One region of the Kitasatospora sp. LaBMicrA B282 genome, then DNA from elsewhere that is predicted to be linked to it. Evidence: riboswitches for the same ligand, from Rfam matches in the RefSeq annotation. Region 1 holds a riboswitch; each other region holds the start of a gene.

What was found. Region 1 has a riboswitch for cobalamin ahead of metE (5-methyltetrahydropteroyltriglutamate--homocysteine S-methyltransferase). Riboswitches for the same ligand answer to the same signal wherever they lie in the genome.
Region 2: linked by a shared signal. The riboswitch ahead of ACQRUO_RS20675 (cobalamin biosynthesis protein) and the one ahead of metE (5-methyltetrahydropteroyltriglutamate--homocysteine S-methyltransferase) in region 1 are both predicted to bind cobalamin.
Region 3: linked by a shared signal. The riboswitch ahead of ACQRUO_RS09535 (HoxN/HupN/NixA family nickel/cobalt transporter) and the one ahead of metE (5-methyltetrahydropteroyltriglutamate--homocysteine S-methyltransferase) in region 1 are both predicted to bind cobalamin.
Region 4: linked by a shared signal. The riboswitch ahead of ACQRUO_RS08835 (HoxN/HupN/NixA family nickel/cobalt transporter) and the one ahead of metE (5-methyltetrahydropteroyltriglutamate--homocysteine S-methyltransferase) in region 1 are both predicted to bind cobalamin.

What each region holds. Positions count from the first base shown of each region.
Region 1 is NZ_JBNQTI010000004.1:19,448-26,877, forward strand. Features, by position in the region: gene metF (methylenetetrahydrofolate reductase [NAD(P)H]) at 1-258, shown strand, start outside; gene ACQRUO_RS01975 (hypothetical protein) at 320-535, opposite strand; gene metE (5-methyltetrahydropteroyltriglutamate--homocysteine S-methyltransferase) at 659-2,974, opposite strand; cobalamin riboswitch at 3,124-3,364, opposite strand; gene ACQRUO_RS01985 (enoyl-CoA hydratase) at 3,472-4,245, opposite strand; gene mmsB (3-hydroxyisobutyrate dehydrogenase) at 4,242-5,126, opposite strand; gene ACQRUO_RS01995 (enoyl-CoA hydratase/isomerase family protein) at 5,123-6,184, opposite strand; gene ACQRUO_RS02000 (acyl-CoA dehydrogenase family protein) at 6,184-7,332, opposite strand; gene ACQRUO_RS02005 (CoA-acylating methylmalonate-semialdehyde dehydrogenase) at 7,329-7,430, opposite strand, start outside.
Region 2 is NZ_JBNQTI010000071.1:1,844-9,273, forward strand. Features, by position in the region: gene ACQRUO_RS20665 (alpha/beta hydrolase family protein) at 400-1,527, opposite strand; gene ACQRUO_RS20670 (helix-turn-helix domain-containing protein) at 1,741-2,460, opposite strand; cobalamin riboswitch at 2,730-2,862, shown strand; gene ACQRUO_RS20675 (cobalamin biosynthesis protein) at 2,919-3,887, shown strand; gene ACQRUO_RS20680 (cobyric acid synthase) at 3,884-5,431, shown strand; gene ACQRUO_RS20685 (putative cobaltochelatase) at 5,467-7,430, shown strand, end outside.
Region 3 is NZ_JBNQTI010000023.1:33,340-40,769, reverse strand. Features, by position in the region: gene ACQRUO_RS09555 (methyltransferase) at 1-1,047, shown strand, start outside; gene ACQRUO_RS09550 (MBL fold metallo-hydrolase) at 1,102-2,139, shown strand; gene ACQRUO_RS09545 (LacI family DNA-binding transcriptional regulator) at 2,124-3,158, shown strand; gene ACQRUO_RS09540 (ArsR/SmtB family transcription factor) at 3,261-3,626, opposite strand; cobalamin riboswitch at 3,737-3,973, shown strand; gene ACQRUO_RS09535 (HoxN/HupN/NixA family nickel/cobalt transporter) at 4,011-5,132, shown strand; gene ACQRUO_RS09530 (APC family permease) at 5,158-6,945, opposite strand; gene ACQRUO_RS09525 (hypothetical protein) at 7,072-7,257, opposite strand; gene ACQRUO_RS09520 (glycosyltransferase) at 7,271-7,430, opposite strand, start outside.
Region 4 is NZ_JBNQTI010000021.1:2,433-9,862, forward strand. Features, by position in the region: gene ACQRUO_RS08815 (ABC transporter ATP-binding protein) at 1-751, shown strand, start outside; gene ACQRUO_RS08820 (ECF transporter S component) at 748-1,542, shown strand; gene ACQRUO_RS08825 (peptidase) at 1,593-2,678, shown strand; gene ACQRUO_RS08830 (flagellar hook-length control protein FliK) at 2,702-3,175, shown strand; adenosylcobalamin (AdoCbl) riboswitch at 3,362-3,505, shown strand; gene ACQRUO_RS08835 (HoxN/HupN/NixA family nickel/cobalt transporter) at 3,565-4,722, shown strand; gene ACQRUO_RS08840 (Y4yA family PLP-dependent enzyme) at 4,838-6,376, shown strand; gene ACQRUO_RS08845 (pyridoxal-phosphate dependent enzyme) at 6,373-7,430, shown strand, end outside.

The sequences.
Region 1 (7,430 bases):
ATGCCGGTGACCAGCATCCGGTCACTCCTTCGTATCCCGACGCTCAGCACGGCCGTCATTCCCGCACCTCTTTCCTCCCGAATGACCGACCACCAGGACGACCCCGCCGCGGTCCGTTCCATCGGAATCGAGCACGCCACCGAGATGTGCCGACGGCTGCTCGCCGAGGGAGCTCCCGGCCTGCACTTCATGACCATGAACTTCTCGACGGTCACCAGCGAGATCCACCAGAACCTCGGGCTCTCCCAGGTCTGCTGAGGCAGGTGCGGGCCGGGAACGGCCCGGCCCGCACCGCGTGGCGGACGACGTCCCGCAGCGGTCAGGTCGCCTCCTCGCCCGCCGCCCGCCCGCCGCCCTCGGACGCGGCCAGCCGGGCCAGCGCGTCGGTGAGCGCCTGCTGGAGCGCCCGCATCCGGGCGCTACCGGCACCGACCTGCCGGCGGGTGGCCAGCAGGCTCTCGTACTCCTTCTCCGGGAGGAGGACCAGGACCTCCCCGTTGACCCGGAGCCGGCGCGGCGCTGGACTCCTGCTCATCTGTCCCCCCATGGGTGTGTGGGGTGGCCGCCCTCACCGGCGAGGTCCTCGGGCAAGGGAGTGCCACCAGGGTGGGCACGGCGACTTTTCGCCGTGCCCACCCCTTTATCTCACCCCGGCAGGTCAGCCTGCGAGTTCGCTCCGCAGCCGGCGGGCCGCGGTGACCAGGTTCTCCAGCGAGGCGCGGGTCTCGGTCCAACCGCGGGTCTTCAGGCCGCAGTCGGGGTTGACCCAGAGCCGCTCGGCGGGGATCGCCAGCAGACCGGCCCGCAGCAGCTCGACCGCTTCCTCGGTGCTGGGGACCCGGGGCGAGTGGATGTCCCAGACGCCCGGGCCCACCTCGCGCGGGTAGCCGGCTCCGGCCAGCTCGTCGGCGACCTCCATGTGCGAGCGGGCCGCCTCCAGGGAGATCACGTCGGCGTCCAACTCGTCGATGGCGGTGAGGATGTCACCGAACTCGGCGTAGCACATGTGGGTGTGGATCTGGGTGTCGGCGCGCACACCCGAGGTGGCGAGCCGGAAGGCCTCGGTGGCCCAGGCCAGGTAACCGGGGCGGTCGGCCGCGCGCAGCGGCAGGGTCTCGCGCAGGGCGGGCTCGTCGACCTGGATCACGGCGGCGCCGGCGGCCTCCAGGTCCACGACCTCCTCGCGCAGGGCGAGGGCGACCTGGCGGGCGGTCTCGGCGAGCGGCTGGTCGTCGCGGACGAAGGACCAGGCGAGCATGGTGACCGGGCCGGTGAGCATGCCCTTCACCGGACGGTCCGTCAGTCCCTGGGCGTAGCCGTACCAGTCGACGGTCATCGGGTGCGGGCGGGAGATGTCGCCGGCCAGCACCGGTGGGCGCACGTAGCGGGTGCCGTAGGACTGCACCCAGCCGTGCCGGGTCGCCAGGTAACCGGTGAGCTGCTCGGCGAAGTACTGGACCATGTCGTTGCGTTCGGGCTCGCCGTGCACCAGCACGTCCAGGCCGGCCTTCTCCTGGTAGGCGATCACCTCGCGCACCTCGGCCTCGATGCGCTCGCGGTAGCCGGTGGCATCGATCCGTCCTGCCGTCAGGTCGGCGCGGGCGGTGCGCAGTTCCGTGGTCTGCGGGAAGGAGCCGATCGTGGTGGTGGGCAGCAGCGGAAGGCCGAGCCGGGCCCGCTGGGCCTCGGCCCGCTCGGGGTACGCCTGCGGGCGGCGCCCGTCGGCCTCGGTGACGGCTGCGGTACGGGCCCGCACCGCCGGGTCACGGGTGATCGGCGAGGCGGCACGGGAGGCCAGGTCGGCGCGGTTGGCGGCGAGTTCGGCGGTCACCGCGCCGGTTCCCTCGCGCAGCGCGCGGGCCAGCAGCGCGGTCTCCCCCGCCTTCTGGCGGGCGAAGGCGAGCCAGCGGGCGAGCTGCGGGTCCAGGTCGCGCTCGGCGGTGGCGTCGAGCGGGACGTGCAGCAGCGAGCAGGAGGGGGCGACGTCGACCCGGTCGGCCAGGCCGAGCAGGGTGGCCAGGGTGGCCAGCGACTTCCCCAGGTCGTTGATCCAGACGTTGCGCCCGTCGATCACGCCGGCGACCAGCCGCTTGCCGGGCAGGCCACCGACGGCGGCGAGGTCGGCCAGGTTGCCGGCGGCCGGGCCGGTGAAGTCGAGGGCCAGGCCCTCGATCGGCGCCTTGGCCAGGACCGGCAGCGCCTCGCCAAGCCGGTCGAAGTAGGAGGCGACCAGCAGCTTGGGACGATCGGTCAGCGCACCGAGCTCGCGGTAGGCGCGGGCCGCGGCGTTCAGCTCCGCGGGGGTGCGGTCCTGGACCAGCGCGGGCTCGTCCAACTGCACCCAGTCGGCACCCGCCGCCCGCAGATCGGCGAGGAGCTCGGCGTAGACGGGCAGCAGCCGGTCCAGCAGGGTGAGCGGCTGGAAGGCGGCCGCGACACCCGGGGCGGGCTTGGCCAGCAGCAGGAAGGTGACCGGGCCGAGCAGCACCGGACGGGCGGCGTGCCCCAGGGCCAGCGCCTCGCGCAGTTCCGCGACCTGCTTGCCGGAGTCGGCGGCGAAGACGGTGCCGGGGCCGAGTTCGGGGACCAGGTAGTGGTAGTTGGTGTCGAACCACTTGGTCATCTCGAGTGGCGCGACCTGCTGGGTACCGCGGGCCATCGCGAAGTACCGGTCGAGCGGGTCGGCCGCGACGGCGGCCCGGTGACGGGCCGGGATGGCGCCGAGCGCGACGGAGGTGTCGAGCACGTGGTCGTAGAGCGAGAAGTCACCGGTGGGGACCTCGTCGATGCCGGCGTCGGCGAGCTGCTGCCACCGCTCGCGGCGCAGCCCGGCGGCGGTGCTCTGCAGGGCCTCGGCGGTGACCGTGCCCTTCCAGTAGCCCTCGATCGCCTTCTTCAACTCCCGGCCCTGGCCCTGGCGGGGGTAGCCGTGGACGGTGCCCCGGGTGGCCGCGGCTGCGGACTTCGTGGTCAAGGGACTCTCCTTCGCGAGTCTGGATCCTCAAGTACCCGGGGACGGGACGAGGGCGCGAAGGGGTGACGAACCGGGCGGGGGCAGCTGCCGCTCCGCCTGCTGGCTCCACCGACCCGCCCACGAGGTCACCGGGACTCCGCGCGCGAACGGTCGCGTGCGGGCAACGGGCAGGTCTTCGGACTCGCGGGCGCGGCCACCCTGGTTCAGGGCGGTCACCTACTGGCCGTCGCTTCCCAGACCCGGCTCCCGGACCCAGTGCGTATGACGGCGGTCGTTCCCACTCACCGCTGCGGGGCAGTCCCGGACTGGCCGTTTGAAAGGCGTCACCGGGTTCCCTCTTACGACGCTCCTGTCTGGCGGACAGGGCGAACCAGCTGCCCGGCCAGCCTAGACGCAATCGGGCGTCCGGGACACCGCCGTCCGGGGACCGTCCACGGATTGAGACGCCGCCGGGTGCGCGGGGGCACCCGGCGGCGGACGGCCGCGGCGGTCAGCAGTCAGCGGTCCTGGAACTTCGGCGCGCGCTTCTCGGTGAACGCGGCCATGCCCTCCTTCTGGTCGGCGGTGGCGAAGGTGGCGTGGAAGAGCCGGCGCTCGAAGCGGACACCCTCGGCGAGGGTGGTCTCGAAGGCGCGGTTGACGCTCTCCTTCATCATGATCGCCGCCGGGGTGGACATCGCGGCGATCGTCCCGGCCACCGCCAGCGCCTCCTCGACCAGCTCGGCCGCAGGGACGATCCGGGAGACCAGGCCGGCCCGCTCGGCCTCCTCGGCGTCCATCATCCGGCCGGTCAGGCACAGCTCCATCGCCTTGGCCTTGCCGATCGCCCGGGTCAGCCGCTGCGAGCCGCCGATCCCGGGGATCACCCCGAGCTTGATCTCCGGCTGGCCGAACTTCGCGGTGTCCGCGGCCAGCAGCACGTCGCAGAGCATCGCCAGCTCGCAGCCGCCGCCGAGCGCGTAGCCGGCCACCGCCGCGACGACCGGCTTGCGCAGCGCGCCGAACCGGTCCCAGGCGGCGAACCAGTCGCCGAGGTAGGCGTCGACGAAGCCGAGGGACTGCATCTCCTTGATGTCGGCGCCCGCGGCGAAGGCCTTCTCGGAGCCGGTGACCACCAGCGCGCCGATCACCGGATCCCGGTCGAACTCCTCGGCGGCCGCGACGACCTCGTTCATCAGCTGGGTGTTGAGGGCGTTCAGGGCCTTCGGGCGGTCGAGCGTGATCAGCCCCACCCGCTCGCGGCGCTCGACGCGGATCGTCTCGTAGGTCATGCCTGGTCCTTCCGCAGGGTGTTGATGATGGCCGAGAAGTCGAGCCCGGCGCCCTCGCCCGCGGCGAAGGCGGCGTACAGCTCGGCGGCCCGGCGGCCGAGTTCGGCCGGGACGGCGGTGGCGGTGGCGGCGTCGGCGGCCAGGCCCAGGTCCTTGGCCATCAGGGCGGCGGCGAAGCCGGCCCGGTAGTCGTGGTTGGCGGGGCTGGCCGGAACCGGGCCGGGGACCGGGCAGTTGCTGGTCAGCGCCCAGCACTGCCCGGAGGCGTTGGCGGCCACGTCGAACAGCGCCTGGTTGCTCAGCCCGAGGCTCTCGCCCAGCACGAAGGCCTCGCTCACCGCGATCATCGAGATGCCGAGGATCATGTTGTTGCAGATCTTCGCGGCCTGTCCGGCCCCGGACCCGCCGCAGTGCACGACCCGGCGGCCCATCGCGGCCAGCAGCGGCTCGACCTCGGCGAAGTCGCCGTCCGCCGCGCCGACCATGAAGGTGAGGCCGGCGGCCTCGGCGCCGGCCACGCCCCCGGAGACCGGGGCGTCGACGGCCCGGTGCCCGGCCGTGCGGGCCAGGTCGGCGGCGATCCGCGCGTCCCCGACGGCGATCGTGGAGCAGTCCACGAAGAGCGCTCCGCGCGCGGCGGCGGTCAGCACGTCGTAGGTCTCCAGCACGTGCCGCCCGGCCGGCAGCATGGTGATCACCACCTCGGCCCCGGCGACCGCCGCCACGGCCGAGGCGGCGATCGCCACCCCGGCGGCGGCCGCCCGCTCGCGGGCCTGCGGCGCCAGGTCGTAGCCGGTCACCCGGTGCCCGGCCTTGACCAGGTTGGCGGCCATCGGGCCGCCCATGTTGCCCAGTCCGACGAATCCGATCGTGCGGCTCACCAGCGCTCCAGGGGTGCGGCGGGACAGAGGCCGAGTTCGCGCTCGCCCAGCGGGGCGAAGTGTCGCGCGACCTCGTCAGCGGTGACGTCGGCCAGGGCGGCCGGCTGCCAGCGGGGGTTGCGGTCCTTGTCGATGACCTGGGCCCGGATGCCCTCCGCCAGGTCCGGCGTGGCGAGCGCGGCGCAGGAGGTGCGGAACTCCTGGTCGAGCACCGCCTCCAGCGGGCCGAGCGCCCGGGCCCGGCGCAGCGCGGTCAGCGCGACCTTGACGGCGGTGGGCGAGTTGGCGGTGATCCGCTCGGCCGCCTTCTTGGCGGTCGTCTCGCCGCAGGCCAGCAGGCGGGCCAGGATCGTCTCGACGGTGTCGGCGGCGTAGCACTCGTCGAGCCAGGCCCGCTGCTCGGCGAGCGGTGCGGGCGGGGCTGGGGCGACGTGGCGGGCGAGGGCTTCGTGGACGGTGAGCCCGGCCAGGTCGGTCAGCAGGGCGGGGAGGCGGTCGGCGGGGACGAAGTGGTCGGCCAGGCCGCAGAGCAGGGCGTCGCCCGCACCGACCGAGCCGGCGGTGAGGGCCAGGTGGGTGCCGAGTTCACCGGGGGCCAGGGCGAGCAGGTAGGTGCCACCGACGTCGGGGACGAAGCCGATGCCGGTCTCCGGCATGGCGATCCTGGTGCGCTCGGTGACGATCCGGACGCTGCCGTGCGCCGAGACGCCGACCCCGCCGCCCATCACGATGCCGTCCATCACCGCGACGTAGGGCTTGGGGTAGCGGGCGATCCGGGCGTTGAGGTGGTACTCGTCGCGCCAGAACTCCTCGGCGGCGGCCGGGTCCCCGCCGGTGGCGGCCTGGTGGATGGCGACGATGTCGCCGCCGGCGCACAGCCCGCGCTCGCCGGCGCCGGTGATGACGACGGTGGCCACGGTGTCGTCCTGCTCCCAGGCGTCCAGTGCGGCGGCGATGCGCAGCACCATGGCGTGGGTGAGGGCGTTGAGCGCCTTGGGCCGGTTGAGGACGATCCGCCCGAGGTGGCCGTCGCGCTCGATGAGGACGTCGTCGGTCATCAGGCGGCTCCGATCAGTCCGCGGGCGACGATGACGCGCATGATCTCGTTGGTTCCTTCCAGGATCTGGTGCACCCGCAGGTCGCGGACGATCTTCTCGATGCCGTACTCGGCCAGGTAGCCGTAGCCGCCGTGCAGTTGCAGGGCCTGGTCGGCGACGGCGAAGCCGGTGTCGGTGGCGTGCCGCTTGGCCATCGCACAGAGCTGCGGGGCCCGCGGGTCACCGCGGTCGAGCGCTGCCGCGGCGCGCCAGAGCAGGGCCCGTGCGGCCTCCAACTCGGTGGCCATGTCGGCCAGTCGGAACTGGATCGCCTGGGAGTGCAGCAACCGGGCCCCGAAGGCCTCGCGCTCGGCGAGGTAGGCGGTGGTGCGCTCCAGGGCGCTCTGGGCGCCGCCGAGCGAGCAGGCGGCGATCCCGAGCCGGCCGCCGTTCAGGCCGGCCATGGCGATCCGGAAGCCGTCGCCCTCCGCCCCGAGCAGCCGGTCGGCGGGCAGCCGGACCCCGTCCAGCAGCACCTGCCGGGTGGGCTGGGCGTTCCAGCCCATCTTCTGTTCGTTGGCGCCGAAGGAGAGGCCCGCATCGTCGCGGTCGACCAGGAAGGCGGAGATCCCCTTGGGGCCGGGGCCGCCGGTGCGGGCCATGACCAGGTACACCTGGGCGGCGCCCGCACCGGAGATGAACTGCTTGACGCCGTCCAGCACCCAGTGGTCGCCGTCCCGGGTGGCCCGGGTGGCGAGCGCGGCGGCGTCCGATCCGGCGCCCGGCTCGGTCAGGCAGTAGCTGCCCAGGTGCTCGGCCGAGCAGAGCGCGGGCAGCCAGCGCGAGCGCTGCTCCTCGGTGCCGTGGCGGTCGATCATCCAGCCGACCATGTTGTGGATGGACAGGTAGGCCGCGATCGAGGGGCAGCCGGTGGCCAGCGCCTCGAAGGCCACCACGCCGTCGAGCCGGCCCAGTTCGGAGCCGCCGACGTCCTCGCGGACGTAGACGCCGCCCAGACCGACCTGCGCCGCCTTGCGCAGCACGTCCACCGGAAAGTGCTTCTCCCGGTCCCACGTGACCGCGTTCGGCGCCAGGTACTCGTCGGCGAAGGCGCGGGTGGTCTCGCTGATGGCGAGTTGATCCTGCGTCAGATCGTGCACGGGACTCACTCCATCGTGGGGATGGTGAAGCTCGCGCCCTCCTTGACCCCCGAGGGCCAGCGCGAGGTGATGGTGCGGGTGCGGGTGTAGAAGCGGATCGAGTCCGG
Region 2 (7,430 bases), on a different contig from region 1:
ACCTGTGCACGACAGTAGCGGTGCCACGGACCGTGGTCAAGGGGTGACCCAGTGCGCTCCCCAGGGGAAACCGGCGGGAAACGGCGGAAGTACCGGGGAACCCCGGCGAAAGATCACGAAGCCGGAGCAAGGTGGGCAGAGCGCGGGGAACGGGGGTGCGGCGGGGGTGCGGCGGGGGTGCGGCGGGGGTGCGGCGGGGGCAGCAAACCGGGGCAAACGGGTGCATCCGGGGCCGGCCGGGGGGCGACCGAGGGCGGCCGGCGGGCGGCGGGCACCCCCGGCGCGGTTCGTGGCGGTGGGGCGCCGCGGGGCCGGTCGGCGGTGGGACGGGCGCGGGAAACGCCGGGAAACGGCGGGAAACAGCCACCCGGTCGGCTGGAAGTGGGGTCGGGCCGGAGGCTAGAGCAGCGGGGTCAGGAACCGGCGCAGGGCCTCCTCGTAGGCGTGCGCGTCGGCGTTCCACAGGGCGGCGTGCGCGGCGCCCGGGATCGGGCGCAGGCTCACCAGGTCGGGCCGCCGGTCGGCCAGCCGGCGGGCGTCGGCGAACGGCGCCACCGTGTCCTGCGGGCTGTGCAGCAGCAGCGTGGGGGCCGCCAGGTCGGTGCCGGCCGCCAGCCGGTCGAAGCCCACCGGGTCCACCCCCGTGCGCCCCTCCGCGGCCAACGCGCCCAGCCGGCCCGCCAGTGCGCCCACCTTCCCCGACCGGGCCGCCACCCCGCGCACCGAGGCCGACCAGTCCAGCACCGGCGAGTCCAGGATCAGCCCGGCCAGCTCCCCCCGGTACTCCGACTCCGCGGCGCAGCGCAGCACCGTCGCCCCGCCGATCGACCACCCGTACAGCACGATCCGCCCGGCCCCCGCCTCCTTGGCGAACCGGATCGCCGCCTCGACGTCGCGCCACTCGGTCTCGCCGAAGTGCCCGATCCCGTCCGGCGAGGCGGGCGCCCCCTGGTCGCCCCGGTAGCTGGCCACCAGCGCGGGCAGCTTCAGCCGCCTGAGCAGCGGCAGCACCGGCAGTGCCTGGCGGCGGTCGGCCAGCCGGCCGTGCACCGCGATCACCCAGGTGCCGCGCACCGCCGGGACGTACCAGGCGGGCAGCGCGCCCAGCTCGCCGTCCACCAGCACGTCCAGGTAGTCCAGCCCGCAGGCGGAGGCCGGGTCGCCGCGCAGCACCCGCGGGCTCAGCTCCACCTCGGTACCGCTCTGCAACGGGCTGCCGGCGGTCAGCTCCAGCCGGCGGGTCACGGTCTGCGGGCCGGTCCGCAGCACCCGGCCGACCACCGCGTGCCCGCCGGCCCAGTCCAACGCGTAACGGCCGCGCCGGGCGGCGGCCACCGTGCGGGTCAGCTCCACCTCGTCCCCGCCCACCCGGTGCACCCGCAGCGCGGGCTCGCCCACCGGCGCCCCGCTCTCGGCGAGCTCGGGGCGCAGGCTCAGGTCGGAGACCCGGCGCCCGATCAGCAGGACGGCCGCACCCGCGGCGGCGGCGACGGCGGTGGCCGCGACGGCGGCGGTTCCCCAACGCATGGCTCTCCCCACGGTGGTGACCGGGATTCGGTGTCTGGGATTCGGTGTCTGGGATTCGGTGTCTGGGATTCGGAGACGACCGTCCCAGTCCACCCCGCCCCCGCCCACCCGGCCACCGCAGCGCCGCCGTCCGGGCAGCGGCAGCTCACCTGCCTCACCTACACCTGGCCCGCCACGCCGGCCGCCCCAGCGGGATCCCCGCCCACGCCCGCCTCAGACCTTCAGCGCGCCCCGGTAGCGCCGGGCCAGCAGGGACCAGAAGCGGTCGACCGGGGACGCCCCCGCCTCCGTCGCCTGGCCCGTGGCGGGTGCGGGGCCGCCCCAGTTGCCGGTGCCCCAGTGGCCGCTGGTGGCCTGGCGCTCGTTCTGCAGGGCCGCGAGCACCCCGGCCAGGGTGTCCGCGGGCACCGGGAGGAGGCGGGACACCGGCTTCAGCTGGGCCTGCCAGCGGCCGTCCAGGCACTGGCGCACCCGCTGCTCCAGTTCGGCGTCCGCGCCCTGCAGCCGGACCAGGTCGCGCAGGCTCACCTCGAGCGCCTCGCAGAGGGCGGCGCTCTGTTCCGGGTCGCCGGTCCAGCGCCCGCTCAGCTCGGCGGCGGCGTAGCCGCGCAGGCCCATGCCGATCCGGCTCGCGGCCTGCTGCTGGGTCAGTTCCCGGGCCACCCGGAAGTCGCGCAGGGCGACCGGGGTGGTGCCCATCAGTTCGGCCGCCGGGCACCAGAGCGCCCGGCCGAGGGCGATCAGCTCGTCCTCGGTGGGGCGGATCTCGCCGTTCTCCCAGCCGGCCACGTGGGTGGGCAGCAGTCGCACCCCGTGCGCGGCCAGCGCGTGGGCCACCTGGTCGGTGGTCAGGCCGAGCAGGACCCGGTGCTCGCGCGCGGCGTGCGGGGAGAACGGGACCGGGGTGGGGGCCGGCGGCCGGCTTCTTCGCATGCGCCGACGCTAGGGCCGGGGCCGCCGGGCCCCCAGCCGCTGAACGCACGAAGCCGGGTTCTGGGCCGTCTGCCGCCCTTGGACGAATCACCAGCGCGGCCCCCACGACCTGCACCGGGGATCGGAGGTCCTCACGCTTCCGGCCCGCGGCCCGCTGGTGTGACCCCGGGCGACCGCCGGTGACCTCGTGTGAGCAAGACGGCCGGTGACCTGGTTGACTCCCGCTTCGCGGGCGTGATGGGATCCTTGGGCCGAACGGAGGCAAGGAGAGGAAGCCGGTGCGAATCCGGCGCGGTCCCGCCACTGTCACCGGGAGCACGCCCGACACACGGTCACGGCGGTCCGTCACAGGGCCGCGGGAAGGCCCGGGCGTGCGTCAACCACCCGGGGAGCCAGGAGACTCTCGCCGCCGGTCACGTCGATCCAGGGCGCGGACCCTGAGTGAGGACACGCAACAGATGGCGGGGGTACTCCACCGCGCGCTGCCGTACGCCGTGGGCGCCCTGGCCGGCTACGCCGCCGACGCCCGGTTCGGCGACCCCGAACGCGGCCACCCGGTGGCACTCTTCGGCCGGGCCGCCGGCCGCCTGGAGCGCACGCTGTGGCGCGACCACCGGGGCGCGGGCGCCCTGCACACCGCGCTGAGCGTGGGCGCGGTCGCCGCCGGCGCCCACGGACTCACCCGACTGCTCGGCCGCGAACGGGCCGCGGGCACCGCCCTGCTGACCGCCGGTGCCACCTTCAGCGTGCTCGGCGGCAGTTCGCTGGTCCGCGAGGCCCGCACGGTCGGCGCCGCGCTGCAGGCCGGCGACCTGGCCGCCGCCCGCCGCCGGCTGCCGCACCTGTGCGGGCGCGACCCGAGCGCGCTGGACGAGCAGCAGATCGCCCGCGCGGTGGTCGAGTCGGTGGCCGAGAACACCGCCGACGCCGTGGTCAACGCCCTGGTCTGGGGTGCGGTCGCGGGCGCGCCCGGGCTGCTGGCCTTCCGCGCGGTCAACACCCTGGACGCGATGGTTGGTCACAAGTCCCCGCGCTACCGCCGGTTCGGCTGGGCGGCGGCCCGCCTGGACGACGTGGCCGGCTGGCCGGGCGCCCGGCTGACCGCGCTGCTCACCGTGGCCGCCGCCGAGCAGCGCGACCGGGCCTGGCGGGTCTGGCGCCGGGACGGCTCCGCGCACCCCAGTCCGAACGCGGGCCAGGCCGAGTCCTCCTTCGCCGGCGCGCTCGGGGTGCGGCTCGGCGGCACCCTGCAGTATGGGGAGCGCACCGAGCACCGCCCGGTGCTGGGCGCCGAGCTGCGCCCGGTCGCGGTGACCGACATCGAACGCGCCTGCCGGCTCTCCCGCCGGGTCGGGCTGCTGGCACTGGGGACCACGGTGGCGGTGCGGACCGCCGTGCTGTCGCTGTCGCGGAGGGGACGCACGTGAGCAACGCGTTGTTGGTGGCCGGGACCACCTCGGACGCCGGGAAGAGCGTGGTGACCGCCGGCATCTGCCGCTGGCTGGTCCGCCGGGGCGTCAAGGTGGCGCCGTTCAAGGCGCAGAACATGTCGCTCAACTCGATGGTCACCCTGGACGGCGCCGAGATCGGCCGGGCCCAGGTGATGCAGGCGCAGGCCGCCCGGGTCGAGCCGGAGGCGGCGATGAACCCGGTGCTGCTCAAGCCCGGCGCGGACGGCCGCAGCCAGGTGGTGCTGCTCGGCAGGCCGATCGCCGAGGTCGGCGCGCTGGACTACCGGCAGCGCAAGCCCTACCTGTTGGAGCGCTCGCTGGAGTGCCTGGCCGACCTGCGCCGCCGGTTCGACGTGGTGGTCTGCGAGGGCGCCGGCTCGCCGGCCGAGATCAACCTGCGCGACGGGGACATCGCCAACATGGGCCTGGCCCGGGCCGCCGGGCTGCCGGTGGTGGTGGTCGGCGACATCGACCGCGGCGGGGTGTTCGCCGCGATGTTCGGCACCCTGGCGCTGCTCTGCGCCGAGGACCAGGCGCTGGTGGCCGGCTGGCTGGTGAACAAGTTCCGCGGCGACGCCCGGCTGCTGAAGCCCGGCCTGGACATGCTGCACGAGCTGACCGGCCGTCCGGTGCTCGGCACCCTGCCGATGCTGTCCGGGCTCTGGCTGGACGCCGAGGACTCGCTGGACCTGGCGAGCGTGGTGGACCGGGCCTCGGCGGGCCCGGTCGGCGCGGACGTGCTGCGGGTGGCGGTGCTGCGCTTCCCGCGGCTGTCCAACTTCACCGACCTGGACGCGCTGGCCCAGGAGCCCGGGGTGCTGGTCCGCTGGGCCACCCGCCCCGAGGAGCTGGCCGACGCCGACCTGGTGGTGCTGCCCGGCACCCGGGCCACCGTGGCCGACCTGGCCTGGCTGCGCGAGCGCGGCCTGGAGCCGGCGCTGCGCGAGCGGGCCGCGGCCGGGCGCCCGGTGCTCGGCGTCTGCGGCGGCTACCAGATGCTCGGGCGGCGGATCACCGACGAGGTGGAGTCCGGCGCCGGCGAGGTGCCCGGGCTGGGGCTGCTGCCCACCGAGGTGGTCTTCGGACGGGAGAAGGTGCTCGGCCGGCCGGTGGGCGAGGCCTACGGCGAGCGGGTCGAGGGGTACGAGATCCACCACGGCGTGGTGACGGTGGACGGCGGGGACAGGTTCATCTCCGATGACGAAGGACGGAGCCTCGACGGCTGCCGAGAGGGGTCCGTCTGGGGGACCACCTGGCACGGTGCGCTGGAGAACGACGGCTTCCGCCGGGCCTTCCTGCGCGAGGTCGCGGCGCTGGCCGGCCGGGCCTTCGTACCGGCCCCGGACACCTGCTTCGCGGCCGCCCGGGAGGAGCGGCTGGACCGGCTGGGGGATCTGATCGAGGAGCACTCCGACACGGACGCACTGTGGCGGCTGATCGAGGGCGGACCGGGCGGCGCGCTGCCGTTCGTCCCGCCGGGAGCGCCTGCGGCGCGCGCAATGGAGGGTGACCGCCTGTGACCGACATCCGATACCCGTTTACCGCGATCGTCGGGATGGCGGACCTGCGGCTCGGCCTGCTGCTCAACGCGGTCTCGCCGTCCGTCGGCGGGGTGCTGGTGCGCGGCGAGAAGGGCACCGCCAAGTCGACCATGGTGCGCGCGCTGGCCGGGCTGCTGCCGTCGATCGCGGTGGTCGCCGACTGCCGGTTCGCCTGCGACCCCACCGCCCCGGACCCGCAGTGCCCGGACGGACCGCACCCCGGCGCCGCCGCCGAGCGGCCTGCCAGTCTGGTCGAGCTGCCGGTCGGCGTCACCGAGGACCGGATCGTCGGCTCGCTGGACCTGGAGCGGGCGCTGGCCGAGGGCGTCAAGGCGTACGAGCCGGGCCTGCTGGCCCGGGCGCACCGCGGCGTGCTCTACATCGACGAGGTCAACCTGCTCCAGGACCACGTGGTGGACCTGCTGCTGGACGCCGCCGCGATGGGCCGCAGCTACGTGGAGCGCGAGGGCGTCTCGGTGCGGCATGCGGCCCGCTTCCTGCTGGTCGGCACGATGAACCCGGAGGAGGGCGAGCTGCGGCCGCAGCTGCTGGACCGGTTCGGGCTCACCGTGGAGATCGCCGCCACCCGGGACCCGGTGGAGCGGGCCGAGGTGGTGCGCCGCCGGCTCGCCTTCGACGCCGACCCGACCGGCTTCGCCGCCGCTTACGCGGACGCCGAGCGCGAGCTGGCCGCGCGGATCACCACCGCCCGCGCGCTGCTGCCCGAGGTGCGGTTGGGCGACGCGGCGCTGCGTCAGATCACCGCGGTCTGCGCCTCGTTCGAGGTGGACGGGCTGCGCGCGGACATCGTGATGGCCCGCACCGCGGTCGCGCTGGCCGCCTGGTCCGGGCGGACCGCGGTCACCGAGGACGACGTGCGGCAGGCCGCCCGGCTGGCGCTGCCGCACCGCCGGCGGCGCAACCCGTTCGACGCGCCCGGGCTGGACGAGGAGCAGCTGGAGCGGGCGCTGCGCGAGCACCGCGACCCGGAGCCCGAGGCGGAGCCCGAGCCGCCGGAGGCGCCGGACTCGCCCGACTCCCCGGACTCGCCCGACTCCCCGGACGACGGCGGGCCGGGCGACGGACCCGACGGCGGCCCGGACGGCCCGAACGGCGGCGGCGCCCCCGCCCCCGACCGTGCCGAGCCGCCCGCCGCCACCCCCGACACCACCGCCGACACGGCCGCCGACGCCGAGCCCGCCCCCGCGCTGCCCCGCCCCGCCCCCGGCCCGGCCCGCGAGTCGGCTCCGGTGGCGGCCGGCGACCCGTACCGCACCCGGCTCTTCCGGGTGCCGGGCACCGGCCGGGGCGCCCAGGGCCGCCGCTCCCCCGCCGAGACCGAGAGCGGGCACACCATCCGGGCCCGCCGCCCCCAGGGCCGGCTGACCCGGCTGCACCTGTCCGCCACCCTGCAGGCCGCCGCACCGCACCAGGTGGCCCGCGGCCGCAGCGGGCGGGCCCTGCTGCTGCGCGGCGACGACCTGCGCGAGCAGGTGCGCCGGGGGCGCGAGGCCAACCTGGTGCTCTTCGTGGTGGACGCCTCCGGGTCGATGGCGGCCCGGCAGCGGATGACCGCGGTCAAGGGCGCGGTGCTCTCGCTGCTGATGGACGCCTACCAGCGCCGGGACAAGATCGGCATGATCACCTTCCGCGGTGCCGGGGCCGAACTGGCCCTGCCGCCCACCTCCTCGGTCGAGGTCGGCGCCGCCCGGCTGGACCGGCTGCCCACCGGCGGTCGCACCCCGCTGGCCGCCGGACTGCTGCGGGCCCACGAGGTGCTGCGGATCGAGCGACTGCGCGACCCGCTGCGCCGGCCGCTGCTGGTGCTGGTCACCGACGGCCGGGCCACCGGCGGCCGGGCCGCACTCGCCGACGCCGAGCGGGCCGCCGGCCTGCTGGCCGCCCAGGGCACCGCGGCCGTGGTGCTGGACTGCGAGTCGGGCCCGGTCCGGCTCGGCCTGGCCCGCACCCTGGCCAC
Region 3 (7,430 bases), on a different contig from region 1:
GCCCCCAGCGCCGACATGCTCCGCCTGCTCGGCGGGTTCCAGATCTCCCAGGCCCTGTACGTCACCGCACGCGCCAAGGTCGCCGACCACCTGCTCGCCGGGCCGCTGCCGCTGCCCGCCCTGGCAGCGGCCACCGGGCTGGACGCCGCACCGCTCGGCCGGCTGCTGCGCACCCTGGCCGCCGAGGGGGTGTTCACCGTCGAGCCGGACGATGACCCGGACGGCGAGGACCCGGACGGCGAGCCGGACGGCGCTGCGCACGGCCCGCTGGTCGGCCTCGGCCCGCTCGGCCGGACCCTGGCCTCGGACACCCCCGAATCGCTCCGCAACGTCGCGCTGACCTGGATGGAGACGCACTACCTGGCGTTCGCCGAGCTCTGGCACACCGCCCGGGACGGCGTCCCGGCCGCCGAACGGGCCTACGGCCGCCCGTTCTTCGACTGGCTCGGCGAGGACCCCGAGCGGGTGGCCACCTTCACCGCCGCGATGGCCGACTTCGCCCGGCTGCGCCGCGACGCCCTGGACGCCGTGGAGGTGGACGGCGCCCGGACCGTGGTCGACGTCGGCGGCGCGGACGGCACGGTGCTCGCCGCGCTGGCCCGGCGCCACCCGCAGGTGCGCGGGATCGTCTTCGACCTGCCCCACGTCGTCGCGGCGGCACCGCCGTTGCTCCGGGCCCAGGGCGTGGCGGACCGGGTCGAGGCGCAGGGCGGCGACTTCTTCACCGCGGTCCCGGCCGGTGACTGCTACCTGGCCTGCTTCATCCTGCACGACTGGGACGACGAGCAGGCCGGCCGGATCCTGGCCCGGATCCACCAGGCCGCCACCCCGCAAGCCCGGCTGGTGCTGGTCGACACCGTGCTCGGCGAGGGCGCCCTCCCGCAGGTCGCCACGCTGCTCGACCTGACCATGCTCGGCATGCTCGGCGGCCGCGAGCGCTCCGCCGCCGACTGGCGGCACCTGCTCACCGCCCACGGCTTCCAGCTGGACCGGATCCGCCCCACCGCCGGCCCGATGTGCGTCCTGGAGGCCACCCGAGCGGCGTAGGCCGGGCGACCGCCCCGCACCGGTCCAGCTGCGGGACCGCGATACGTTACCGACGTGCAGCCGCCCAGTGACACCCCCAGCAGCGACCGCCCCACCCCGGACGTCGGGCGGATCGACTTCGGCACCGCCGCCCCGGTCGCCGGCGCGCTGGTGGGGGTGCGCTGGATCCACGGCGTGCCGTCGGCGAAGCAGCGGGCCGGCGCGCCCAGGCTCCAGGTGCACCGCCACGACGAGCACACCGTGATCATCCGGCAGAGCAAGACCACCGACTACGAGGCGCCGTTCGTCTTCCTACTGTTCGGCAACGACCGGGCGCTGCTGCTCGACACCGGGGCCACCGCCGACCCCGAGCTCTTCCCGCTGCGGAGCTGCGTCGACGGGCTGGTCGAGGAGTGGCTGGCCGCGCACCCGCGGGAGCGCTACGGGCTGGTGGTCGCCCACACCCACGGGCACGGCGACCACGTGGCCGGGGACCCGCAGTTCGCCGACCGGGCGGACACCACCGTGGTGGGTCGGGACGAGCAGGCGGTGCGCGCCTTCTTCGGGTTCGGGGCGGACTGGCCCCGCACCTCGGTCCGGTTCGACCTGGGCGGCCGGGAGTTGGAGGTGATCGGCTCGCCCGGGCACCACCCCAGCGCGGTCACGGTGTACGACCCGTGGACCGGCATCCTGCTGACCGGGGACACCGTGCTCCCCGGCCGGCTGTACGCCCCGGACTTCCCCGCCTTCCTGGCCACGCTGGACCGGTTGGTCGAGTTCACCGGGACCCGGCCGGTCACCCACGTGCTCGGCTGCCACGTCGAGCTGGGCAGCCGGCCGGGCGCCGAGTACCCGATCGGTGCCAGCTACCAGCCCGACGAGCGGGCGCCGGAGCTGACGGTGGCTCAGTTGGTGGCGGTGCGCGACGCGGCCCGGGCGGTCGCCGGGCGGCGCGGGGTGCACCGGTACGACGACTTCGTCCTCTACAACGAGCCGCGCAGGCTCGACATGCTCCGGCTGCAGGCCCGCGGACTGCTGCACAAGGGCTGGTCTACGCTGACCGGCGGCCTGCGCCGCGCGGAAGGGCACGGGGCACCGTGGGCGTCACGCTGAGCGAGGTCGCGCGGCACGCCGGGGTGTCGCCGGCGACGGCGTCGCGGGCGCTGAACGGCTCGGCCCGGGCGGTGGGCCAGGAGCTGGCGGACCGGGTGCGGGCCAGCGCCGCGGAGCTCGGGTACCTGCCGAACGCGGCCGCCCAGGCGCTGGCCCGGTCGACCACGGCGCACGTCGGCCTGCTGCTGCCCGACATCGGCGACCCGGCCGGTGCGGCGATCGCCCGCGGGGTGTCCGGCGCGGCCGCCGCCGCCGGACTGCTGCCGCTGCTGGTGGAGACCGACGGCGACCCGGACGCCCAACTGCGCGGCATCCTGGCGTTGCGCGGCCAGCGGGTGCGGGCCGTCGTGCTGGCCGGGTCCGCGTTCACCGACCCGGCCGCGGCCCGCGCGATCGACGCGGCGCTGGCCGCCTACCGGGCCGACGGGGGCCGGGTCGCGGGCATCACCGAGCAGGGGGCGGAGCACGCCTGCGTGCTGCCGGAGAGCGAGGCCGGCGCTGCCGCGCTGGCCCGCACGATGGCGGGTCTCGGGCACCGCCGGTTCGCGGTGATCGCCGGCCCGCGCCGGTACCGGGTGTCGGCGGACCGGCTGGCGGGGGTGCGCTCGGCGCTGACGGAGGCGGGGATCGGGCTGGGACCGCAGGACGTCCGGCACGCCGAGCCGACCAGGGCCGGCGGTCGGCGGGCGATCGCCGACCTGCTGGACGGCCGGCCGGTCGAGCGGTGGCCGAGCTGCGTGCTGGCCCTCGCCGACCTCTGTGCGACGGGGGTGCTGGCGGAACTGCGTGAGCGCGGGGTGCCGGTGCCGGGGCGGATCTCGGTGGCGGGGTTCGAGGACCTGCCGTCGGCCGCCGACCTGGTGCCCGCGCTGACCACGGTGCGGCTGCCGCTGGAGCAGTTGGGGAGCGAGGCGGTCCGGCTGGCCCTGGCCGACCCGCCGCCGGGGGTCGCCCCGGCCCGGTTGCGGCTGCCGGCCCGGGTGGTGCTGCGGGCCAGCACCGGCGCCCCGCCGCGCTGAGCGGGCCTTGGGCCACCGAGGGCCCGCTCAGTGCACCTCGGGTCACCGAGGCGGGCAACCACACGCTGAGCGGGCCTCAGCCCACCTGGCCGGGCACTCTGCTCACTCCGTGTGCGGCAGCGCGGGGATCGGGTCGAGCAGGGCGGCCACCGCCGGGTCGGCCAGCCGGTAGCGCACCACCCGCCCGTCCTTGGCCGCCGTCACGGTGCCCGAGGTGCGCAGGATGCGCAGCGTCTGGGAGACCGCGGTCTCGCTGATGCCGGTGGCGATCGCCAGGTCCGAGACGGCGATCGGCCCGGCCCGGTGCACCGCCAGCAGCACCGCGAGCCGCCCGGGCTCGGCGAGCAGGGCGAAGCGGGCGGCCCAACTGCGCACGTCGCTCGGGTCGCCGATGCCGGCGACGGCCGCGCAGACCGTGTGCTCGTCGATGGGGCGCCGGTGCGCGCGCTCCTCCGGTACCAGGTGCATGGCCCCATCTTCGCCTCGGGCGCCACTGCTGTCCAAAACCCGCCGGCCCCGGCTGTGACCTGCGACACCTGCGTACCTGCGCAGGCTTGTGGTGATCACCGCCCGGGCCCTACGGTGTCCCCCGCCGTGGTGCTCGGGAAGACCGGTGCGCTGGGTCGGACGCGTTGGACGCGTTCGACGCAGGAGTCCGGAGCGGCCCTCGCCACTGTGATCAGGAAGTCCGAACCGCCACACCCACCGCCCCGCGCGGTGGGCGGCCACTGGGCGCCGCGTGCGCCTGGGAAGGCCGGGCACGTTCGGACGTTCGACCTGTCAGCCAGGAGACCGGCCACGGCACCGCATGACGAGTAACTGTCCACGAGGTGCTGGAGAGGCTGTCCCAGGATGACCCTGCCCGAAACCGCTGTGCTGAAGTCCCCCGCGAGTACCACCGCCACGTCGTTGCGGTGGGAGAGGAAGGACTGGATACGCACCGGCGGCCTGATCGCGGTCATCGCCGCGATGCACATCGTCGCCTTCGGCGTCCTGATCACCATGGTCGCCCCGCACCACTACGCCGTCGGCACCCAGGTGTTCGGCCTCGGACTCGGCGTCACCACCTACACCCTGGGCATGCGGCACGCCTTCGACGCCGACCACATCGCGGCGATCGACAACACCACCCGCAAGCTGATGGCGGACGGCAAGCGACCGGTCTCGGTCGGCTTCTGGTTCGCCCTCGGCCACTCCACCATCGTCTGCCTGCTGGCCGGCCTGGTCGCCGCCGGTGCGCACATCGCCACCACGCTGACCAGCGACACCTCCAGCACCAAGCAGCTGCTGGGCGTGGTGTCCACCAGCGTCTCCGGTGGCTTCCTGTACCTGATCGCCGCGCTCAACCTGGTGTCGCTGGCCGGGATCTACCGGGTCTTCAAGGACATGCGGGCCGGCCAGTTCGACGAGCACGAGCTGGAGAAGCACCTGGACAACCGCGGCTTCCTGAACCGCATCCTCGGCCGGCTGACCAAGTCCATCACCCGCCCCGGCCAGATGTTCCCGATCGGGCTGCTGTTCGGCCTCGGCTTCGACACCGCCACCGAGGTGGTGCTGCTGGCCATGGCCGGCTCCGGCGCCGCGGCGGGCCTGCCCTGGTACGCGATCCTCTGCCTGCCGCTGCTGTTCGCCTCCGGGATGAGCCTGTTCGACACCCTCGACGGCACCTTCATGAACTTCGCCTACCACTGGGCGTTCTCCAACCCGACCCGCAAGGTCTACTACAACCTCACCATCACCGGGCTCTCGATCGCCGTCGCCTTCCTGATCGGCACCATCGAGCTCATCGGCGTGCTGCACGACCAGCTGGACCTCAGCGACCCGGTGACCAACTGGATCTCCGGCATCGACCTGAACAACGTCGGGTTCGTCATCGTCGGCCTGTTCGTGGTGGTCTGGGCCTGCGCGCTGGCGTACTGGCGGCTGGCGAAGGTGGAGCAGCGCTGGCCCAAGCGCGACGCCGCCGACGCTTGACGGTGCCCCGCTCGGGCGGGTGCAGCTAGCGCGGGACCTCGATCCGGAACCGCAGCCGGCAGATCACCGCGTCGGTGTGCTGGCGGATCGCCCGGTCCAGGATCACCCCGCGCTGGTTCTGCAGCAGCCGCTGCCAGGGGTGCGGCAGGTGCATCTCGGGGATCAGCACCACCAGCCGGTCGTGCTCCTTGGCCGCGGCCAGCTCCTGCAGGTGGTCCACGATCGGCCGGGTGAGCGAGCGCGACCGGCTGGACAGCACGGTCAGCGGGACGTCCGGGTGCCACCGCTGCCAGGCCTCCAGCATCGCGTCGGCGTCCGGCGCGCCCTCCTCCTCGGGGTGCACCACGGTCACCGCGCGCACCTCGTCGCCCAGCGAGAGCGCGGTGCCCAGCGCCTCCTGGGTGAGCCGGTTCACCGCCCCCACCGGCACCACCACCAGCGAGTGCTCCTGCACCGGCGGGCCCGGCACCTCGCCGATGTGCAGGGCCCGCCCGATCCGCGCGTAGCTGCGGTGGATCGACTCGAAGAGGGTGACCAGCACCGCGACCGCGAGGAAGACCAGCCAGCCGCCCTCGCCGAACTTGGCGATCAGCTCGATCACCGTGGCCGCCGCGGTCAGCACCGCGCCCAGCCCGTTCAGCACCGCCCGACCCCGCCAGCCGGGGCCGCGCTCCAGCCGCCAGTGCCGGACCATCCCCACCTGGGAGATGGTGAAGCCGATGAAGACGCCGATCGCGAAGACCGGCACCAGCGCCTGGGTGTCGCCCCGCGCCCCGACCAGCAGCACCAGCGCCGCCCCGGCCAGCACCAGCACCCCGTGCCGGTAGACCTGCCGGTCGGCCCGCAACGCGAAGACGTGCGGCACGTGGTGGTCACGGGCCAGCAGCGAGGTCAGCACCGGCATGCCGCCGAACGAGGTGTTGGCCGCCAGCGCGAGCAGCGCCACGGTGGCGAACTGGACGACGTAGAACCCGGCGTTGTGCCCGAGCGAGGCGTCGGTGAGCTGGGCGAGCACGGTCTTGGTGGGGTTCGGGGCGACGTGGAAGCGGCCGATCAGCACCGAGAGGCCGATCAGCATGCTGCCGAGCAGCGCGCCGAGCGCGATCTCGGTGTGCTGCGCCCGCTGCACCCGCGGGGTGCGGAAGGTCGGCACCGCGTTGGCGATCGCCTCCACCCCGGTCAGCGCCGCGCAGCCGGAGGCGAAGGCCTTGAGCAGCAGCAGGAGGCCCACGCTCTGGGTGGCGGCACCCACGTGGGTCGGCGCGGTGACCGGGTGCGGGCGCAGCAGGCCGATCACGATCACCGTGTAGATCGCCACCACGAAGATCACCGTCGGCGGGATCAGCACCTTGGCGGACTCGGCGACCCCGTACAGGTTCACCGCGGTGATCAGCGCCAGCACCACGACGCAGAGCACCACCCGGTCGGGGTAGAGGCTCGGGAACGCCGAGGTGAGCGCGGCCACGCCGGCCGAGACCGAGACCGCCACGTTCAGCACGTAGTCGATGATCAGCGAGGCCGCGGCGACCAGGCTGACCCGGCGGCCCAGGTGTGCCTTGGCCACCGCGTAGGCGCCGCCGCCGTTCGGGAAGGCGGCGATCACCTGGCGGTAGGAGAAGGTCAGCGCGGCCAGCAGCACGGTGATGGCGATGGTCACCGGCAGTGTGAAGCCGAGCCCGTGGCTGCCGGCGACGGCCAGCACCAGCACGATCGCCTCGGGGCCGTACGCCACCGAGGCGAGTGCGTCGAGCGAGAGCGCGGCCAGCCCCTGCGGCACCGTCAGCCGGTCGCGCTCCGTGGTCTCCTCGGGCATGGCCACCCCCTCGCTCGTCGCTCGTCTCCCGCCGACGCTAGTGCGGGTCGGGCCTGTACGACGGCTCTGACGCGCGGCCAGTCGGCCGGCCGGGGGTCGGCGGGGTGCCGGGCCAGTCGGCCCGCCTCACTCCCCGGCGGCGCGGCGGTCGCGGCGGCGGCGCTTGATCGAGGCCGCGTAGGTGGTCAGCGAGACCCCGATGATCGAGACGCTGATGCCCAGGAACAGCCGCGACGGGTCCGCCACCCTGGTCAGTGCGAAGGCGACGCCGGCGAGGAGCGCACAGATCCCCAGGCCCTTGAGAGAGTTCACTGCCGTTCCCGATTCACTTCCACGAAGAGACGCGCGTCGCGTAGGACTTCACGACGGACGTGGTCAGCCAGTAGGTCCGCACCACCGTGTAGACGAGCTCGGGCAGCAGCAGCGCTTCGACGAGCATCGCCTTCCACCCCAGGTTGCGGACCCGGAGCGCCGGATAGACGATC
Region 4 (7,430 bases), on a different contig from region 1:
CGCGGTCCGTGAGGTGGACCTGGAGCTGTCCGCAGGTGAGGTGACCGCGCTGATGGGCCGCAACGGCTCCGGCAAGTCCTCGCTGCTCTGGGCTCTCCAGGGTGCCGGGCCCCGGCAGGGCGGCAGCGTCAAGGTTCGCGACCCGCGGGAGCCCGGTGCCAAGTCGCGCGACCCCAAGCGGCTCGGCGCAGCCGCGGCCCGGCGCCTGGTCGGCCTGGTCCCGCAGACCCCCAGTGACCTGCTCTACCTGGACTCGGTCGCCGCCGAACTCGCCGAGGCCGACCGGGAATCGGCCACCGGCACGACCCCCGCACCCCGCCCGGCCCGGGAGATCCTGGACGCGCTCGCCCCCGGCATCGAGGATGCCACCCACCCCCGCGACCTGTCCGCGGGCCAGCAACTCGCCCTGGTGCTCGCCATCCAGCTCACGGCCGCGCCCGGCGTGCTGCTGCTCGACGAGCCCACCCGCGGCCTCGACTACCAGGCCAAGCAGGCGCTGGTCCGCACCCTGGACGTGCTGGCCGCCGAGGGACGCGCGGTCGTCGTCTCCACCCACGACGTGGAGTTCGTCGCCGCGGCCGCCGACCGGGTGCTGGTGATGGCCGAGGGCGAGCTGGTCGCCGACGGCCCCACCGCGCACGTGGTGGTCGCCTCACCGGCGTTCGCGCCGCAGACCGCCAAGATCCTCGCGCCGCTGCCCTACCTGACGGTCACTCAGGTTGCCGAAGCGCGACGGGAGGTGACCCGGTGAGCCGAGTGGCCGTGCGGATACCCGGCCGGGCCGGACTGGTGATCACGCTCGCCGCCGCCCTCGGCCTGGTCGCCTTCCTGTGGCCCTTCGTGGTGGCACCCGGACGCTTCGGCTCCGCATACGCGCCGCCGCTGATCTTCGGCGCGCTGCTCCTGCTGGTGCTCGCCGTGGTCCTCGCCGAGATCGCCGAGGGCGGCATCGACGCCAAGGCGCTCGCCATGCTCGGCGTGCTCTCCGCGGTCAACGCGGCCCTGCGCCCGCTCGGGGCCGGGACCGCGGGGGTCGAGACGGTCTTCTTCCTGCTGGTGCTGGCCGGGCGGGTGTTCGGGCCCGGCTTCGGCTTCGTCCTCGGCTGCACCTCGCTCTTCGCCTCGGCCCTGATCACCGGGGGAGTGGGGCCGTGGATGCCCTACCAGATGTTCGGCTGCGCCTTCGTCGGCCTGCTCGCCGGGGTGCTGCCGCGCGCCCGCGGTCGCTGGGAACTGCTGCTGCTGGCCGGTTACGGCGCCTGCTCGGGCTACCTGTTCGGCCTGCTGCTCAACCTCTCCTTCTGGCCCTTCTCGCTCGACCCGCACAGCTCGATCGCCTACCTGCCAGGCCTGCCGTTCACCGAACAGTGGCACCGCTACCTGCTCTTCGACGCCACCACCTCGCTCGGCTGGGACACCGGCCGGGCGGTCACCACCTTCCTCGGCGTGCTGATCGCCGGGCCGGCGGTGCTCACCGTCTTCCGGCGGGCCGCCCGGCGGGCCGTCTTCGAAGCGCCGGTGCGGTTCACCCCGCCGGCCTGAGCAACTGCCCCGTACTTCCCGTACCCATGCCCCGTACCGAAAGGTCCACCATGCCCGTCACCCGCCGCTCCGCCGCCCTGCTCGGCGCCGCCGCGCTCGCCGTCACCGCGTTCCTGCCGGTCACCACCGCGAGTGCCACCACCCCCACCGGAACCCCGCAGCTCGGCACCGCCGGGACCGGCGCCACCCTGCTCCCCGACGCCGCGGCCGCCGGCTGGCTGTCCCGCCAGTTCGTGAACGGCGACCACCTGGAGACCAGCTTCGGCGGCGTCGGCTACCCCGACCAGGGCCTGACCATCGACGCCGTCCTCGCCTTCGCCGCCTCGCACTCCGCCGACCAGACCGCCGCCAAGGCCACCGCCTGGCTGGCCCAGCCCGCCAACCTCAGCGGCTACCTCGGCGACGGCGTCACCGAGTCCTACGCCGGGGCCACCGCCAAGCTGCTGCTGGCCGCGGAGGTGCGCGGCACCGACCCGACCAGCTTCGGCGGCGTCGACCTGCCCACCCGGCTGCGGGCCCTGCTCACCCCGAGCGGCCGGTTCTCCGACCACTCCCAGTACGGCGACTACAGCAACACCTTCGGCCAGTCGCTCGCCCTGATCGCCCTCGACCGCACCCCCGGCGGCGCCCCGGCGAGCGCCGCCGACTTCCTGGCCGGCAGCGCGTGCGCCGACGGCGGCTTCCCGGCCGCGTTCGGCCAGCCGACCTGCACCAGTGACCCGGACGCCACCGCGATGGCCGTCCAGGCCCTGGCCGCCACCGGCCGTCCGGCCGCCGCCTCGGCCGGCCTCGACTGGCTCACCGCCCACCAGGGCACGGACGGCAGCTTCGCCACCGGTACCGCCACGGCCGGCAACGCCAACAGCACCGGCCTGGCCGGCGAGGCGCTGCTCAGCCAGGGCCGGCTGCTGCCCGGCCTGAAGGCCTGGAGTGCGCTGTACAAGCTCCAGGTCGGCTGCTCCGGCGCCGCCGGCACCCAGGGCGCCATCGCCTACGACAGCACCGGCTTCAACGCCGCCAACGCCGTGCGCGCCACCACCCAGGCGGTGCTCGGCCTCTCCGGCGTCGCCCTGGTCGACCTCAGCGCCCAGGGCGCCAACCCCGCTGCCCCCACCCTCGCCTGCCCCAGCAACTGACGACCAGTCAGAGGAGAGCCGTCATGACCACCAGCACGCCCACCGCCCGCCCGCGCCGCCGCCTGCTCGGCTCGCTCGCCGCCGCGGCCGCCCTCACCGCCGCGCTGCTCGGCGGCACGGCCGCCGCCGCACCCGCCGCGCACGCCGACCCCAGCTGCTCCGGGGTCACCGTCGTGGTCGACTTCACCGCCCTCGGCGGCGGCGTCCAGACCGGCTGCGCCCAGGGCTCGCCGGCCAACGGCCTGGCCGCCCTGACCGGTGCCGGCTTCAGCTACGGCTTCGTGCCGCGCTTCCCGGGCTTCATCTGCGCGATCAACACCCAGCCCGACCCGTGCAACGGCGCCCCCGCCACCGCCTACTGGTCCTACTGGCACGCCACTCCCGGTGGTTCGTGGACCTACAGCGACCTCGGCGCCGCGAGCTACACCCCGGCCCCCGGCACCGACGAGGGCTGGTCCTTCGGCGCCGGCACCGCCCCGGGCATCACCGCGCCGTAACCCGCCTGCCGCCGAGGGGTTGCCGCCGCCGCAGGGCGACGGCAACCCCGCGACCGGGACCGGTCGTTGGGGGATCAGCTCGCCGCCTCGAACGGAAGCTGACCGTGGACTGGGAGTTCCCGGGGTGTTGAGCTGGGCGGACTTGAGGACGGCTCGAGCGGCTCACTAGGCTGGCAAGGTTGCAGCTGCCAGCTGTGACGGTGCGCCAGTAGCGAAGTCCGGTGTGAACCCGGCACTGTCCCGCAACGGTGATGCCCCTCGACGGGGACGAGCCCGGTCGCCTGCTGCCGCACCTCGGATTCCCCGCCTCGTCGGAAGGACGGAACCGCTCGGCCCATCGAGGCCGCCTCGGGTGCCGCCCTGTCCGCGAGCATCCCGAGGAGGATGCCTTGACCGCACCGGCAACCCGGTTCAGATCGATCCGCGACGCGCTGCACCCGTCGGAGTGGGGGCGCCTGGGCATCATGGCCCTGGTGATCCTCGCCCTCAACGGCTTCGGCTGGGGCATCTTCGTCTTCGCCGTCCTGCCGCACCACTTCCACTACGACGGCCTCGGCATCGGCATGGGCGTCGCGTTCACCGCGTGGACGCTGGGCGCCCGGCACGCCTTCGACGCCGACCACATCTCGGCGATCGACAACGTCACCCGCAAGCTGATGGCGGACAAGAAGCGCCCGCTGGGCACCGGCTTCTTCTTCGCCCTGGGCCACTCCACCATCATCTGCGTGGTCGGCATCGGCATCACCGTCGCGGCCAAGGCCGTCTTCGGGGCGATGGTCGACCCGAACTCCACCTACGAGACCGTCGGCGGTGTCATCGGCACCGTCACCTCGGCGAGCTTCCTCTACCTCATCGCCCTGCTCAACCTGATCGTGCTGGCCGGCATCATCAAGGTCTTCCGCGCGATGCGCCAGGGCACCTTCAACGAGGAGGAGCTGGAGCACCAGCTCCAGCAGCGCGGGCTGATGTACCGCTTCTTCGGCCGCTTCATGCGCACGATCAAGCACACCTGGCAGATGTTCTTCGTCGGCCTGATCTTCGGCATCGGGTTCGACACCGCCACCGAGGTCGTGCTGCTCGCCGCGACCGCCTACGCCGCCAGCTCCGGCCTGCCGTTCTACGCCGTCCTCGCGCTGCCGCTGCTCTTCGCCGGCGGCATGACGCTGTTCGACACCCTGGACGGCTGCTTCATGAACTTCGCCTACGGCTGGGCCTTCGCCAACCCCGTCCGCAAGGTGTACTACAACCTCGTCATCACCGGTCTGTCGATCGCGGCGGCCTTCCTGATCGGCACCATCGAGATGTTCGGCGTGCTCACCTCCGAGCTGCACCTGAGCGGTCCGTTCTGGGACTTCATGGCGAACTTCGACATCAACAAGGCCGGATTCGCGATCGCCGGGCTCTTCGCGGCGACCTGGATCGTCGCCGTGCTCTACTGGCGCTTCGGCAAGGTCGAGGCCCGCTGGACGCCCAAGCCGGTCACGGCAGTGGCCGGGGGGCCGGCAGTCGCGCCCGCAGCCGCGGCGGTGGTGGAAGCGAAGGAGTAGGCGTAGCGGCCCGTGTGCGAGGTGTCCGACAGGTGGCCTGTCGTCGAACGCCCGAAGCGATTACCGTGATCGGGCACCTCGTTCACACGCGAGAGGCGGGGGGAGTCTCGTCGCCATGCAGCACCTGCCACCACGGTTACCGCCATCGGACCCCGCACCACCCGATCCCGACCCGCCGTACCCCGACCTGCCGAGCCCGGAACCCCTGTACCTGGAACCGCGGCTCGAACCACGCCTGCGGTCGGCCCTGGAGGCGACCGAGCTGCTGCACTCGCTGGTGGACGCGCTCGGCTCCCCGCTCAACATCGTGCTCCCCGAGCAACTGGCCGAGAACGTCACCCGGTTCCGCGCGGTCTACCGGCGCCACCACCTGGCGGGGCGGATCCACTACGCGCACAAGGCGAACCGCTCGAGCGCGCTGGTCCGCCGCCTCGCCGCCACCGAGGCCGGCATCGACGTCGCCTCGACGGGCGAACTGCAGCACGCGCTCGGCGCCGGCTTCACCGGCGACCGGATCATGGCGACCGGCCCCAAGACCACCGAGTTCCTCTGGCTGGCGGCCCGGGTCGGCGCCACGGTCAACCTGGACTCCCGGGCCGAGCTGGACGAACTGGCCGCGCTCATCCGCAAGCACGCGCTGCCGCGGGTGCCCGTCCTGCTGCGCCTGTCCGGTTTCCGGGCGCCGGGCGCGAAGGTGCTGAGCCGGCCGAGCCGGTTCGGCACCGACGCGGCCGGGCTGGCCGGGCTGCTCGACGCGGTCGAGCGGCACCGGGACGCGGTCGACCTCGCCGGTGTGGCGTACCACCTCGACACCGTCGGCCTGCCGGAGAAGGCGGCGGCCCTGGAGGGGTGCATCGCAGCGGCGGACGAGTGCCGCCGCCGCGGGCTGGACCCGCGGGCCGTGGACGTCGGCGGCGGGTTCGGCGTCAACTACCTGGCGCACCAGGAGCAGTGGCAGCGCTACACCACCGAGCTGGGCAACGCCGTGCTGGGCAGCCGGCCGGCCCTGACCTGGCAGGGGCACGGCTACGGCCTGCGCGCCGAGGCGGGCCGGCTGCGCGGTGCGCTCACCCTCTACCCGGCGCACCGGGCGGTCGCCGCCGAGGGGTACCTCGACGAGCTGCTGTCCGGCCTGGCGCCCGCGATGGGCCGCCCGCTGGCCACGCTGCTGCTGGAGAACCTGTACGACCTGCACATCGAGCCGGGGCGGGCCCTGGTCGACCAGTGCGGCGCGGTGCTGGCGAGGGTGGTCGAGGTCCGCCGCACCGGGGCTGGTGCGCCGCTGGTCCGGCTGGCGGCGAACGCGGCCGACATCAGTCTGGAACAGCACGGGGTGCTGATGGACCCGCTGCTCGTCACCCGACGGGCGGCCCCGCCGGCGACGGCGGGCCCGGTCGGTGTCCACCTGGTCGGGAACCTCTGCCTGGAGGGTGATCTGATCACCCGTCGCCTGGTCTTCCTGCCCGAGCTGCCGCGCGCCGGTGACCTGTTGGCCTTCGCCAACACCGCGGGGTACTGCATGGACTTCACCGCCCATCACGCGATGCACCAGCCCGTGGCCCGGACCGCCGCGCTCTACCTGGACGCCGGCAGTTGGCGCTGGCGGCTCGACGATCAGTACTGGCCCATGGAGGGGACGGGGGAGCGCAGTTGAGATACGACAGCATCACCGAGGCCATCGGGGACACCCCGCTGCTGCGGATCAGCCCGGAGGTGCACGGCCTGCGCGGCATCGACCTGTACGCCAAGCTGGAACTGCTCAACCCGTTCGGGTCGGTGAAGGACCGCGCGGCCTGGCAGATGACCCGCGCGGCGCTGCCCGGCGCCGTCGAGCGCGGCGACACGATCGTGGAACTCTCCAGCGGCAACACGGCCAAGGCCCTCGCGTTGATTGCCGGCATGCACGGGCTGCGGTTCCGCAGCGTGACCAACCGGATGAAGGTGCCGGAGATCAAGGACCTGCTCCTGCTGCTCGGTGCCGAGATCGAGGAACTGCCGGGCCAGGCCGAGTGCCTGGACCCCACCGACACCGACGACCCGCTCACCCGGATGCACCGGATGCTCGCCGAGTCGGACGGCGGCTACCTGCACACCGACCAGTACTACAGCCCGCTCAACACCGAGGCGCACCTGACCGGGACCGGCCCGGAGATCCTGCGCGACCTGGACGGGCGGGCACCCGACCACTTCATCGCCTGCGTGGGCACCGCCGGCTCCTCCACCGGCGTGGCCGCCGCGCTGCGGGCGAGCGGTCCCGGGCTCGACGTGCTCGGCCTGGTCGCCGACAAGTCCGACTTCATCCCGGGCATCCGCACCATCGACGAGGTGCACGAGGTGGGCCTGTTCGACCCGGCCACCTACGACGGCATCGAGTCGGTCACCTCCGACCAGGCCATCGACGGCATGCTCACCCTGATCCGCCGCTGCGGCATCCTGGCCGGGCCGACCGGCGGCGCGGCGTACTACGGCGCGGTGCGCCACCTGCGGCGGGTGGCGGCCGGGTCGACCCGGCGCCGGACCGCCGTCTTCATCGTCTGCGACCGGGTGGAGAGCTACCTCAGCTACCTCCGCACGCGTCGTCCGGAGCTGTTCGGCCGGCCGGCGCGGCCCAACTCGGTCGCCACCCTCGGCCCGGCCGAGATCGCCGCCGCGAAGTACCTCGACGTGGAGGCGGCCCGCAAGTGGATCGCCGCCGAACGCCCGCTGGT